3 regions of the Duganella paludis genome follow, and region 1 is predicted to be linked to each of the others. Evidence: predicted binding sites of a transcription regulator. Region 1 holds the regulator's gene; each other region holds the start of a gene.
What was found. Region 1 encodes sigma-54, which starts transcription at its own class of promoters, with help from an activator protein. Its sites were predicted from a motif close to TGGCANGNAANCTGCTTT; they were not measured.

Region 1 (4,641 bases):
ACGTTTAACTTCACGATTGCAAAAAAGGGCGCCCTCTTGCGCCCTTCGTTTGGTGTGCCGGGGCCGTTGTTATAGGGCGGCGGCAGCGGGTTCGTAGCTATCCGGGATATGCTTGATGGCATCGTGCCCGTGCGATTGAACTTTGTTCTTGTACTTCATGACCTGCCGATCCAGCTTGTCGATCAGGGTATCGATGGCGGCGTACAGGTCTTGCGACAGGCTTTCCACGTAGACGGTTTTACCCGACATGCGCAGGTTGATTTCAGCCTTCTGGCGTTTATCTTTCTCTTTAAGGTTATCTACGGTCAGGATGACAGCAATATCAATCACTTGATCAAAGTGGCGGGTGACACGTTCCAGTTTATTCTGCACGTACTCGCGAATAGCCGAGGTCACTTCGAGATGATGTCCACTGATGGTGAGATTCATACACACTCCTAAAGATAATGTCGCTTCTAACGGTTAGTGCGGTGCCCTTTGCTACCGGGCGCGCAGGAACCAAGTAACTACAAAGATTTACGGAGGCTGACTGGTGGGATTTTGAGAGCTTCGCGATATTTGGCAACAGTTCGCCGCGCAATCACCATGCCTTGTTCTCCCAGCATGTCCGCAATCTTACTGTCGGATAAAGGATTTTTCGGGTCTTCTGCTCCTGTCAGTTGCACGATCAATGCACGTATCGCCGTCGAACTTGCTTCACCCCCCGCTTCGGTGGCGACATGGCTACCAAAGAAATATTTCAACTCAAACATGCCATGCGGGGTCAGCATATATTTCTGAGTTGTTACCCGAGAAATAGTACTCTCGTGTAAACCCAGTGTATCAGCAATTTCGCGAAGCACAAGGGGCCGCATGGCAACCGCGCCATGCGAGAAAAAGTTCTTTTGTCTTTCTACTATCGCTTGCGCCACCCGCAGGATCGTATCGAAGCGCTGGCGCATATTCTTGATCAGCCACTTGGCCTCTTGCAATTGCGCGCCCATGGCGCCCTCGCCCTTGCCCTGCTTGAGCAAGTTGGCGTACATGGCGTTCACGCGCAGGCGCGGCATGACGTCGTTGTTCAGGCTGACCTGCCAGCCGTTGCGCGATTTCTTCACGATCACGTCCGGCACCACATAGTCCGACACGTCGGACGCGAAGGCCGCGCCCGGATGCGGATTGCACTGGCGGATCACGGCCTGCGCTTCACGCAAGTCTTCATCGTCGCACAGCAGGGTCTTTTTCAGCTTGTTGAAATCGCGCTGCGCGAACCAGGTCAGGTGGTTCTCGACGATGGCCAGCGCCATGCGCCGCGTCACCATCGGCACGCCCGGCAAGCGCTTGATTTGCAGCGCCAGGCATTCGGACGCGTTGCGCGCGCCCACGCCCATCGGATCGAAGCTTTGCAGCAGGCTCAGGGCCGTCTGCAGTTCCTCGATCTCGACTTCCAGTTCTTCCGGCAGGCGCGCGTGGATTTCTTCCAACGCTTCCTCCAGGTAGCCGTTCTCGTCGAGCGCATCGATGATCAGTTCGACCAGCGCGCGGTCGCGCATTTCCAGCACCGTCACGCGCATCTGCTCCATCAGGTGCTCGCGCAGCGTGCAGTGATGGGCTTCGAGTTGCGGACGCGATTCCTCGTCGTCGCTGTTCTTGCTGCGGCCGGCGTCGCCCCAGTCCATATCGGCTTCGGCGGTGGTGCTCTCGGTGTCGGCGGCCGGGCCGTCGTAGGCGTCGGCCTCGGCGGCCGGTGCTTCGTTGGGCGGACCTTCGGGCGGCGCTTCGCCGACCGGCGCCTGCTGGTTGATGGCGCCATCGGACAGCAGCCGCAGCGAGTGGTCGAGCGGATCGTCGAGACGTTCCAGCAGCGGGTTATCGGTCAGCAGCTGTTCGAGTTCCTGGTGCAGCTCCAGCGTCGACAGTTGCAGCAGCCGGATCGACTGCTGCAACTGGGGCGTCAACGCTAAGTGCTGCGACGTGCGCAGTTGCAAAGACTGTTTCATTGAGGGTTACATGCGGAAATGTTCACCCAGGTAGACACGACGCACCGATTCGTTGGCGATGATGTCGTCCGGACGGCCGGAGGCCAGCACCGTTCCCTGGTTGATGATATATGCGCGGTCGCAGATGCCCAGCGTCTCGCGCACATTGTGATCGGTAATGAGGACGCCGATGCCGCGTTCCTTGAGGAAGCGCACGATGCGCTGGATCTCAATCACGGCAATCGGGTCGACCCCGGCGAATGGTTCATCGAGCAGCACGAAGCGCGGATTGGTGGCCAGGGCGCGCGCAATCTCCACCCGGCGGCGTTCGCCCCCGGAGAGCGACAGCGCCTGGTTCTCGCGCAGCTTTTCGATTTGCAAATCGGCCAACAGGGTATTCAGCCGTTCATCAATGGCAGCCTTGGATAAAGGCTTGCCGTCCACTTTCTGAATTTCGAGGACGGCGCGGATATTCTCTTCCACGGTCAGCTTGCGGAACACCGACGCTTCCTGTGGCAGGTAGGACAGGCCGAGCGAAGCGCGGCGGTGGATCGGCAGCGAGGAGATGTCGGTGCCGCTGATGTCGATGCTGCCGGCGTCCGACGGCACCAGGCCGACGATCATGTAGAACGAGGTGGTCTTGCCGGCGCCGTTGGGGCCGAGCAGGCCCACCACTTCGCCGCACTCGACCTGCAGGGACACGTCATGCACCACCTGGCGCTTGCCGTAGGTCTTTTGCAGGCCTTTGACGATCAGGGTGCTACCGCAGTTTGCTTCCATCTTATTTCCCCGGCGCAGGCTGCGTGGTCGGTACGGCCGGCGTCGCAGGCGAGACCAGCTTGGTCGACGGCTGGATCACCATGGTGCTGCGGCCGGCGCCCGGCTTGCTCTCGCCGGTGGCGGTATTCTTCACGGCGAAGAATTCCTTGCGGCTGTCGTAGGAAATGAATTCGCCGTCGACCTGGCTGGCCGGCTTGCCGCCTTCCAGTTTCTTGATCTGCGCCTTGGCGTACAGCTTCACCAGCTCGGTCTTGTTGTCGTATTCGATGCGGTCGGCCTGGCCTTCGACCCACTGGTCGCCGACGCCGTCCATCTTCTGGCGGAAGGTGGCTTGCACGCCCGGGCCGCTGGTCAGCACCACGAACTGGTAGCCTTCCGGATCTTCGGTCACCACCGCCTTGGGCGACTTCATCAGCAGCGTGCCGCGCGTCAGCACCACATTGCCGGTGAAGGTCTTGACCTGCTTGACGTCATCGGCATCGAGCTGGTCGAAGGTGATCTGGGTCGGCTTGCTGGAATCGGCCTTCTCGGCCTGCGCAACGCAGGCCAGCAGCATCAGCGCCGCCGACAGGATTAATCGTTTCATGTTCATGTGTCGTTCCTTCATTGTCCCGCGCGTGGCGGTATCGTCATCGTTCCGCGCCCGCCCAGTGCGATCTGGCGGGTGGCGTTGTTGGCTTTCATGCCGGTGCCGCTGGCGGTGGCCTGGCCGGCCTGCATCTCCACCTTGGCATCGGTTTCCATGCGTTCTTCGTCCGGGTACACGGTCAGCGTGCTGGTCTGCAAGCGCAGTCCCTGCGCCTGCGGCGTGGCCGGCCGCATCACGTCCACATTACCATTCAGCCGCACGCGCGTATTGCCCTGATCGACATACGCGGTCTGCGCATGGATATCCATCGGCGGCTGGCCGCTCGACAGGCCGTGTACGAAGGGCTTGTCGATCAGCGAAGAATCATCGATCGGGCGATGGGTCAGCTTGTCGCCGGAAATAATGTAGGAAGGCTGGCCTTCCTTGTTCATGCGTACCGTGCTGAAGCGGTCGATGATGTAGTCCGGCTCGTCGCGGAAGCGGTCGGCCTGCGCCTCCTGCCCGGACTGGTTGACCACCTGCACCAGCCAGAAACTGCCGGCGGCCACAAACACGCCGACCATGATGATCATGGTCAGCTGCCAGCGGTGTGCTGTTCTCTTACGCATGTTTGCCCCCATCAAACCAGGAACTGCGCCATCACGCGCTCGTACAGGCCCTGGGCGTGCAGCACCAGCTCGCACACCTCGCGGACGGCGCCGCGCCCGCCATGGGCGACGGTGGTGTGGTGGGCGCGCTCCAGCACTTCCTTGCGGCCGTTCGGCACGGCGACGGCGAAGCCGACCCGCGACAAAATCGGCAGATCGACCACGTCGTCGCCGATGAAACCAACCTGCTCGGCCGTGAGGCCGGTCTTTTCCAGCAACGCGTTGAACGGCGTCAGCTTGTCGTGGCCGCCCTGGTGCAAATGGCTGATGCCCAGGTCGGCCGCGCGCTTGATCACCTGCGGCGAGGTGCGCGCGCTGATGATGGCGGTCTGGATGCCGGCTTCCTGGATCAGCTTGATGCCCAGGCCGTCCTGCACGTTGAAGGTCTTCAGGGCCTCGCCGTCGGCGCCGTAATGCAGGCTGCCGTCGGTGAGCACGCCGTCGACGTCGAAAATCATCAGCTTGACGCGCGCGGCGCGTTCCACGTAAGTCAGCATCAAATCACCTTGGCACGGGTCAGATCATGAATGTGCAGCGCGCCGACCAGTTTGCCGTCGGCATCGGTCACCAGCATCTGGTTGATGCGGAACTGTTCCATCACGGCCACGGCGTCGACCGCCAGCTTCTCCGGCGAAATGCTGCGCGGATTGGCGTGCATCACGTCCTT
Region 2 (4,641 bases), 150 kb from region 1:
GGGCTTAGCCGATTTTGCGGGCGGTGTTGATAACGTTGATGCCGTTGAAGCGCGTGGTGGACGCGCCGTGCGACACGATGGACACTTGCGGCGGCTGGCCTTTACCGTCGAAGAAGGAACCGCCCATGCGCCAATCGCGCTCATCGCAAATACCCACGCAGGCGTTCCAGAACTCCTGGGTGTTGGACTGGTAAGCCACGTCCTCCAGCTGCTGGCCGATCTTGCCGTTCTTGATTTCGTAGAACAGCTGGCCGCCGAACTGGAAGTTGTAGCGTTGCTGGTCGATCGAGAAGGAACCGTCGCCGACGATGTAGATACCCTTCTTGACGTCCTTGATCATTTCGTCCGGCGTCATCTTCTTCTTGCCGGCCTTGAGCGAAACGTTCGGCATACGCTGGAACTGCACATTGGCCCAGTTGTCCGCATACGAGCAGCCGTGCGATTCCTTCTCGCCGATGATGTGGGCCTGGTCGCGCGTGGCCTGGTAGTTGACCAGGATGCCGTCCTTGATGATGTCCCAGTTCTTGCACTTGACGCCTTCGTCGTCGTAGCCGACCGCGCCCAGCGAACCGGGACGGGTCTTGTCGGCTTCGATGTTGACCAGGTCCGAGCCGTACTTGAACTTCTTGGTCTGCCATTTATCGAGCGTGGCGAAGCTGGTGCCGGCGTAGTTGGCCTCGTAGCCCAGCACGCGATCGAGTTCGGTCGGGTGGCCGACGGATTCGTGAATGGTCAGCCACAGGTGTTCCGGCGTCAGCACCAGGTCGTACTTGCCCGGTTCGACCGACTTGGCTTTCAGCTTGGCCTTGGCCTGCTTGCCGGCCAGGCGCGCATCTTCGATCAAATCGTAGGACTTGGTGTACAGCGTGGTCACGCCGCCGGCCGCCTGCAGCTTGTGCTCGGGACGCGCGTCGAGATATTCGTAACCCATGCCGACCGGCGCCGACAGGCCCTGGCGGGTGCGGAACTTGTTCTCTTTCTGGTCCACGGCGGTGGCGAAGAACGGCATCCACAGGCGATGGATGTCCTGGTCGATGTAGGAGCCGTCGGTGGAAGCGAAGTACTTCTGCTGGTTGACCTGGAACAGCAAGGACTGCATGAAGCTGGCGCCGCCGTCCATGCCGGCCTTGTTGGCGGCGATCAGCAGCTCGGCCTTTTCCTTGATGGCGACGGTGCGCCAGTCCTTGGTGATCGGCGTGGCCCACGAGACTTCGCCCACGCCTTTGACCGGCGCCAGGATCAGCGGTTCGGTTTGCAGCTTGGCGTTGGCCTTGGCGATGGCGACGGCCTGGCGCGCGGCGCCGGCCACGCCGTCCGGCGTCATGTCGTTGGTGGCGGCAAAGCCGTAGGCGCCGCCGGCGATCACGCGCACGCCGACACCGGCCGATTCCGTGTTGACCACGTTCTCAACGTTGAGGTCGCGCGTGGTGAGGAACTGGTTCAGGTAGCGGCCGATGCGCACGTCGCAGTACGACGCGCCGGCCTGGGTGGCGGCCGACATGGCGGTGTCCGCCAGGGCCTTCTTGAACTTTACATCCACCGGCTTGAGCAGTTCTTCGGCGGCGATTGCGCGCCCGAACGAGGGCAGCAGCATCGTGCCCATAGCCAGACTACTGATATTGAGGAATGCACGTCGTTCCATATTCTCTCCAACGTTGTTGTGGGCCAGCCGCCCAGGTGGTTCTGCTTTTTATTTGCTTTTATTGCTCTATCTAAAATGATAATGCTTGTTACTTTACGTTACATCAGAATAATTTTTGCCGCTTCGTGCTGATTGCAAAATGTATGCCATCTACTAACGTTGTGCAAGTGTCTGTTTTAAGTGCCCAAAGTGTCCGATCCGGTGTCCGCCGAGTGTCCGCAGGGCGTCCGCGCACTGCATGGGTGCGCGGACTTTCATTTCACTTGACCTGTTGACAAGCTTGCCCGATGATCGCGCAGGGCGCGCGGATGCGTCGCTCCGATCCAACACTCAGGAGACTGTGCATGAAACGATACGTACTGGCCGCACTGGCCACCACGATGCTGTTCGGCGCGACCGGCGCCGCACTGGCCGACGATGCGCTGAAAGCGGCTATCGCCGCGCCTGGCCGCACGCCGGACAATGTGAAACGCGACGTCTATCGTCACCCGTATGAAACGCTGAACTTCTTCGGCATCAAGCCGAACATGACGGTGGTGGAACTGGCGCCGGGCGGCGGCTGGTACACGGAGATCCTGGCGCCCTACCTGCGCAACAACGGCAAGCTGATTACCGGCGGCAGCGACCTGGCCTCGCCGAACGAGAACGAACGCAAGTCGGCCGAGCGCTGGCTGGCGCGCCTGAGCGCCAAGCCTGAGGTGTACAACAAGGTGGCGATCGGCGTGTTCTCGCCGGGCCGCAAATATGAGATGGCGCCGCCGAACAGCGTCGACATGGTGGTCACCTTCCGCAATATCCACAACTGGATTCCGCTGGGTCCGGAGAAGATGAAGGAATTGTTCGGCAGCCTGTACACGGTGCTGAAACCGGGCGGCGTGCTGGGCATCGAAGAGCACCGCCTGCCGGCGTCGAAGACGCAGGATGCGGAGGCCAGCAGCGGCTATATGCACGAGCAGTATGTGATCAAGCTGGCCGAGGCGGCGGGCTTCAAGCTGGCCGCGAAGTCGGAGGTGAACGCCAACCCGAAGGACACGGCAGATCACAAGAACGGCGTGTGGGCACTGCCGCCGACCTTGACCAACAAGGATGAGGACAAGGCGAAGTATCAGGCGATCGGCGAGAGCGACCGCATGACGCTCAAATTCGTCAAACCCTGAACCCGCACTTCGGTCCGTCGCGGGGTCGGACCCCGTGCGGGGTCCGCCCCCTCTGTCGTAGTGCGGGTTAGAAGCGCGTAAATTTGGTTTCGTCCGGAGTTCCCTCCGCGATCAACCCGAGATTGCGCGCCGCGCGGCCGCCGGCGCCGGGGTGTGGCGCCGACGACCGTCGCGCCACCACCCTCGGCCCCTCCTCCACCACATACTGCTTGAACACCGCCATCAAGCGCCGCAGCTGCTCGGCCTGCGCACTCATCTCTTCCGCCGTCGCCGCCAACTCTTCCGAACTGGCCGCATTCACCTGCGTGGTCTCGCTTAGCTGCACCACCGCGCTATTAATCTGCCGCACGCCGGAACTCTGCTCCTCCGACGCCGCCGTGATCTCCTGCACCAGCTCCGACGTCTTGCGTATATTCGGCGCCAATTGATCGAACATCGCGCCGGCCTGCTCCGCCAGCTTCACGCTGTCGGCCGCCACTTCACTGATCTCCTGCGCCGCCACCTGGCTGCGCTCGGCCAGCTTGCGCACCTCGGCCGCCACCACCGCGAAACCCTTGCCATGCTCGCCCGCGCGCGCCGCTTCGATCGCCGCGTTCAAGGCCAACAAGTTGGTCTGGTAAGCGATATCGTCGATGATGCCGATCTTGCCGGCGATCTGCTTCATGGCCGTCGCCGTCGCCTTCACCACCTCGCCGCCGCGCGCCGCCTCCAGCGCCGCCTGGGTGGCGATGCCGTCGGTGATCTTGGCGTTCTCGGTGTTCTGCGCGATCGACGCCGTCATCTGCTCGATCGAGGCGCTGGTTTCTTCCACGCCGGCCGCCTGCTCGCTCGACGCCTGCGACAGCGACTGCGCCGTGGCGCTCACTTCCTGCGAGGCGCCCGACAGGCTGCCCACCACCATCTGCACTTCGCGCACGATGCCCGACAGGCTGCGCGCCAGCCAGAACGCCAGCACACAGCCGAATAGCGCGATCACCAGGTCCACCGCCAGTATCATGCGCTTGGCGGAGTCGGTCACCTCGGTCATGGCGGCCGACTCGCGCTGCGTTTCGTCCGCGTTCACCTTCAGCAGCTTGCGGAATGCGGAGGCGATGGCTTCGTCGGCGCCCTTGATGTTCTTGTCCATCTCCAGCGCCGTCATGCCCTTCTCGCGCATGCCCTCCAGCTCGGACATGCTGTGGTCATAGCTTTTGACGCCGGCCTGCACTTCGGCCAGCAGCGCCTGCTCCGAAGCCGTCAGCGGCCCGGCGTCGCGGTACGCCGCCATCTCCTTCTCGATCAGCGCCAGTTCGGCGCGGAACTGCACGTTGCTGTCAGGCCCGCGCAGGATGTAGTTCTTGAACAGGCGCACGGCGCGGCCGTGCGCGGTCACGCCCTCCAGCACCGCGTTCTTGCGCGCCAGCGTGACGTCTTCAAACTCGGTCCAATGCTCATGCAGGGAGGTCAGCTTGGCAAAGGCGATCACGCCCAGCAGCACAACCAGCGCCACAATTACGCCAAACCCGGCGTGCAGCCGGGTCTCCATTTTCATTCGACTGAACATGGCCTGCCACCTTTTGAGGAGATTGATTCCCAATCATTGTGAACCTATATTTCGCCTCAAAACTCACGAATACTCACCGGCGCTAATGCTGCAGCCATTGCTTTTGCAGACGCGCGAAACTGCCATCCTGCTTCATGTGCTCCAGCGCCCGGCGCCACTGCGCAACCTGCGCTTCCGGGGCATCCACAGGGAAGGTCAGATAGCTCTCTATGTTCATCAGGAACAGTACCGGTTCCACCACACCCGGCGCCACCTTGGCTTGCGCCAGCAACGCCGGCAGTTGTTCGCGGTCGAGCACC
Region 3 (4,641 bases), 1.3 Mb from region 1:
GCTGACCGCACTGGGCCTGGGCCAATCGTCGGCAGTTGGTATCGGCGGCGACCCGATCAACGGTCTGAAGCACATTGACGTGATGCGCATGTTCAACGAAGATCCTGAGACCGACGCGGTCATCATGATCGGCGAAATCGGCGGTCCGGACGAAGCCAATGCCGCACGTTGGGTCAAAGACAACATGAAGAAACCGGTGGTTGGCTTCATCGCCGGCGTAACCGCTCCTCCAGGCAAGCGCATGGGCCACGCCGGCGCGCTGATCTCGGGCGGCGCGGACACCGCACAAGCCAAGCTGGACATCATGGAAGAGTGCGGCATCAAAGCCACCAAAAACCCGTCGGAAATGGCGCGTCTGCTGAAAGCCATGCTGTAATTTAACAGCTGCTTGAATGTGGAATAATAAAGGGGAGCCTCGTGCTCCCCTTTATCTTTTGGAGACCGCCGATTGGCCAAGCTCATCATCTCGCGCAATGGACAGGTAGAGCAACAAATACAACTGAGCAAAGAGCGCATGACGCTCGGTCGCCACCCGCGCAATGACATCGTGCTATCGCACCCGGCCGTCAGCGGCGAACATGCGGCCATCGTCACCATCCTCGACGACTCTTTCCTGGAAGACCTGCACAGCACCAACGGCACCTTCGTCAACAGCCACCGCATCGGCAAGCATTTCCTGCAGCATCAGGACCTGATCAAAATGGCCAAGTTCCAGCTGGAGTTCGTGGCCGACGGCATCCGCCCGCTGGCCGCCGCGCAGCCGGTGCTGGCCGAGATCTCCATCCTGAACGGCAACAACGCCGGCAAGCACGTCGCCCTGACCAAGCCGCAGACGACGCTGGGGCGGGCCGGCGTGCAGGTGGTGGTCATCCACCGCCATCCAGAGTTCTACACCATCACCCATACCGAAGGCGAACTGGCGCCGCTGCTCAACGGCACGGCGCTGGACCCGCAGGCGGCCGAGCGTCTCAGCCACGGCGACGTGATCGACCTGGGCGGCACCCAGATGGCGTTCCGTATTGCCTGACAATAATTGTCAGTCGCGTCCCGGATGACAAATAGTGGCGGTCCCGACTGACAAAAAACGGCAGTTTCAGGCATGTTTTGCTGAAAATTTGGGCAAAAACAGGCTGGCACACCAATTGCACTATGGTAGGTGTACCACCCAACAACGTGTTTAACCCCGAAGGAGTCGCAAAATGAAATCCATGAAAATGATGAAGAAACAGGCACAGGCTGGTTTCACCCTGATCGAACTGATGATCGTAGTCGCGATTATCGGTATCCTGGCCGCTGTGGCGATTCCTGCATACAGTGACTACACCGCCAAGGCCAAAGCCGCCAACGCGATGTCGGCGGTTGACTCGCTGAAAACCGCCGTGGCGTTGTGCGCCCAGGAAGCCGGCGGCGACGCAACGGCTTGCGTCAACGGCGCCGGCGGCATCCCTGCGGCGACCGACTTCACCAAGACCAAAGAAGTGGCCAGCGCTTCCGTCGGAGCTGGCGGCGTGATTATCGCCACCCTGGAATCGGGCGTTGGCTCGGGCATGGACGGCAAGACCATCACCTACACCCCGAAAGTGGCAGCCGGCGCATCGGCCATCACCTGGACCATCACGACCACGGTCAGCAACACGGCCGCCGCTGCCGCCATCACCAAGAACAGCGTACCTTGATGTAGCGACTGCATAAGTCTGTATGAAAAAAGCCCGGCGGGTCACCCCGCCGGGCTTTTTTACGTCCTCAAGCTCTTGAACCTAGACGATCTTCTGGCGATCGGCGATCAGGGCTTCGTAGGTCAGGTTTTGCAGCATTGTGTAGTGGACCGGATCGAGGTCGACGAACTGCACGCCGTAGGTGAACACCTGCGGCTTGTCGCCGGTGGCCGGCGTGACCACGTTGATGTTGCGGATGGTCGCATTCGGATTGACGCGCACCTGGCGGTTGCCGGGCTGGGCGATCAGGTAGAAGGACAGGCCGACCTGGTCGTCGCCGGCGGTCAGTTGCTTGGGCGACTCGATCAAGGCGCCGGACACGCTCAGGTTGACCAGGAACACCGACGTGCTGGCGCCGGAGGCCGAGGTCACCTGCGCCGGGATGTCGACCTTGACGCGCATCGCCGTGCGCAGGCTGGTGCCCTGGATGGAAACCGGGAAACTCAGGTGGGCATAGAACAAGGGACGCGGGAACACGCGCTGCACCATGCAGGAGAACGAGCACACGTTCACGCCGGAGAACACGCGGATGGTCAGCTTGTCGCCTTCATTGAGGGCGATCGGCGCGTTGTTCTCAAACGGCACCTTGACGATCATGTACTCGTCCTTGACCCAGCCGATCAGGGTCGAGAAGTGCTGGATCGGCTTCATGGTCCGGTGCGTGATGAACTGAATTCTGCCGCCTACTTGCAGATTCATCTGCTCGAACTCGTACTCCTGAGTCTTGGCTTCGCTTGGCGGAGGATTGCTACTCATTCAACTCTTTCTCGATGTGCGCAAGGTGGCCCGGAAAACGAGACCGTCAAAAAAATTGTTCCTGCGACATTAATTATATACCCGCCAAGTTTGGGTAACAATCAGGCAATACAACAGATTGCGGATTGGTCATTCTGATGGTGGCGCGTCTTGTCCGACGGCGGTTAGCTCGTGACGCTCCAGTCGCCCGACTTGCCGCCGTGTTTTTCGGTGACGCGGATATTGGTCATGACCATGCCCCGGTCCACGGCTTTGCACATGTCGTACACGGTCAGCAGGCCGACCTGGACGGCGGTGAGGGCTTCCATTTCCACGCCGGTTTTGCCGTAGGTTTCTACCTGCGCCTTGCAGTGGATGCTGGAATTCTCGGCGTCGGTTTCGAAGTCCACCGCCACCCGTGTCAGGGCCAGCGGATGGCACAGCGGCACCAGGTCGCTGGTGCGCTTGGAGGCCATGATGGCGGCGATGCGGGCGATGCCCAGCACGTCGCCTTTCTTGGCCGTGCCGCCCATGATGATGGCCAGGGTTTCCGGCTTCATGCGGATCGAACCGCTGGCGAGCGCGATGCGGTGGGTTTCCGCTTTGGCGCCGACATCCACCATGTGGGCTTGTCCGGTGGCGTCGAAATGGGTCAGGTGGTCGGTGGTCATGGCGATGGCGGAAAATGATTCATAATGTGACGCTAAGCTTTAGCGCCCGAGTTGCGGGTATCATATCACCGTGAAAGCAAATCGCTCCTCCTACTCCGGCCGCATGCGCGCCGTCGCCGTCGCCCTGCTGCTCGCCATGCCGATGGCGATGGCGCAGAACGTGCTCGCGCCTGCCAAGATCCCCAACCTGCCAGCGCTGGGCGGTACCGAGAACCAGGATTTGTCTCCGCTGATGGAGCGCAAGATCGGCGAGGAAATCATGCGCGATATCCGCCGCGACCGCGATTACCTCGACGATGGCCCCATCCTCGAATACATGAATAGCTTCGGCAATGCGCTGGTGGAGGCCCGCCCCGGCGCGCGCGGTGAGGCCAATTACAATTACTTCTTCTTCGTGGTGCGCGATCCGCAGCTGAACGCGTTCGCGCTGCCGGGCGGCTTTATCGCCGTCCACTCCGGGCTGCTGCTGCAGGCGCAGACCGAGTCCGAGCTGGCCTCCGTGCTGGGCCACGAGATCGGCCACGTGGTGCAGCGTCACATCGCCCGCTCCATCGGCCAGCAGAAGCAGGATGCGTTGATCCCGCTGGCGGCCATGATCCTGGCCGCGCTGGCGTCGCGCCAAGGTGGCGATGCCGCCATCGGCGTGTTTCTCGGTGGCCAGGGCCTGGCGATCCAGCGGCAGCTGAACTTCGGCCGCGATGCCGAGCGCGAGGCCGACCGCATCGGTTTCCAGATCATGGGCGAGGCCGGTTTCGATACCTCCGGCATGGTGGCCTTCTTCCAGCAAATGCAGGCTTCCACGCGCAATTACAGCGACCTGGTTCCAGCCTGGCTGCTGACCCACCCGCTGCCTGCCGAGCGTATCGCCGACATCCAGGCGCGCATCCGCGAGCAGCCGTACAAGCAACGTTCCGACAGCCTGGACTTTTATCTGGTGCGTTCGCGCGCCCGTGTGCTGCAGGACCAGACGTCCAGCGGCTACAACGAGACCAAACTGTTCTTCCAGGGCCAGATTCTGCAGGATAGCTGGCAGCAAAAAGCCGCCGGCCAGTACGGCCTGGCGTTCCTCAGCATGAAGCAGGGCGATGCGGTCGCGGCCCGAAGCTGGCTGGATAAGGCGCAGGAGACCGTCAACCGCCCACCGCCGGCCGGCGTGTTCGGCGCGTCGCCGCGCAGCAAGGCCGAAGCGATCTTCGCCGCCACATCGATCGAGCTCAAGCTGGCGCAGACGGACAACAAGGCGGTGCTGGCGAAGGCTGTGCAAGAGGCGGACGCTGCGCGCCAGACCTTCCCGCTGTCGCGCGGCATCGCCCACCAGTATGGCGAGGCACTGCTGGCGGCCGAGAAACTGGACGAGGCCGCCGTTTATCTGCGCGAGCAGGTGCAGTTGTACCGTGAAGACATTGAGTGCTTCGACATCCTGGCGCGTGTGTACGCCAAGCAGGGCAAGCTGGCCTTGCAGCATCTCGCGCTGGCGGAGTCGTATGCTTTGCAGGGCGGCACGCTGTCGGCGCTCGATC

Region 2: a site for sigma-54 is predicted at 1,774-1,791, ahead of ACXZ1M_RS15375 (TldD/PmbA family protein). Genes of this name have one in related genera too.
Region 3: a site for sigma-54 is predicted at 1,132-1,149, ahead of ACXZ1M_RS10415 (pilin). Genes of this name have one in related genera too.

What each region holds. Positions count from the first base shown of each region.
Region 1 covers NZ_CM136922.1:3,607,225-3,611,865, reverse strand. Annotated here, with positions in the region: gene hpf (ribosome hibernation-promoting factor, HPF/YfiA family) at 70-429, opposite strand; gene ACXZ1M_RS16030 (RNA polymerase factor sigma-54) at 507-1,979, opposite strand; gene lptB (LPS export ABC transporter ATP-binding protein) at 1,986-2,738, opposite strand; gene lptA (lipopolysaccharide transport periplasmic protein LptA) at 2,740-3,324, opposite strand; gene lptC (LPS export ABC transporter periplasmic protein LptC) at 3,342-3,935, opposite strand; gene ACXZ1M_RS16010 (KdsC family phosphatase) at 3,947-4,471, opposite strand; gene ACXZ1M_RS16005 (KpsF/GutQ family sugar-phosphate isomerase) at 4,471-4,641, opposite strand, start outside.
Region 2 covers NZ_CM136922.1:3,454,972-3,459,612, reverse strand. Annotated here, with positions in the region: gene ACXZ1M_RS15375 (TldD/PmbA family protein) at 5-1,642, opposite strand; gene ACXZ1M_RS15370 (class I SAM-dependent methyltransferase) at 1,987-2,799, shown strand; gene ACXZ1M_RS15365 (methyl-accepting chemotaxis protein) at 2,867-4,342, opposite strand; gene ACXZ1M_RS15360 (substrate-binding periplasmic protein) at 4,425-4,641, opposite strand, start outside.
Region 3 covers NZ_CM136922.1:2,311,255-2,315,895, reverse strand. Annotated here, with positions in the region: gene sucD (succinate--CoA ligase subunit alpha) at 1-376, shown strand, start outside; gene ACXZ1M_RS10420 (FHA domain-containing protein) at 449-1,027, shown strand; gene ACXZ1M_RS10415 (pilin) at 1,200-1,676, shown strand; gene ACXZ1M_RS10410 (flagellar brake protein) at 1,758-2,471, opposite strand; gene moaC (cyclic pyranopterin monophosphate synthase MoaC) at 2,636-3,121, opposite strand; gene ACXZ1M_RS10400 (beta-barrel assembly-enhancing protease) at 3,225-4,641, shown strand, end outside.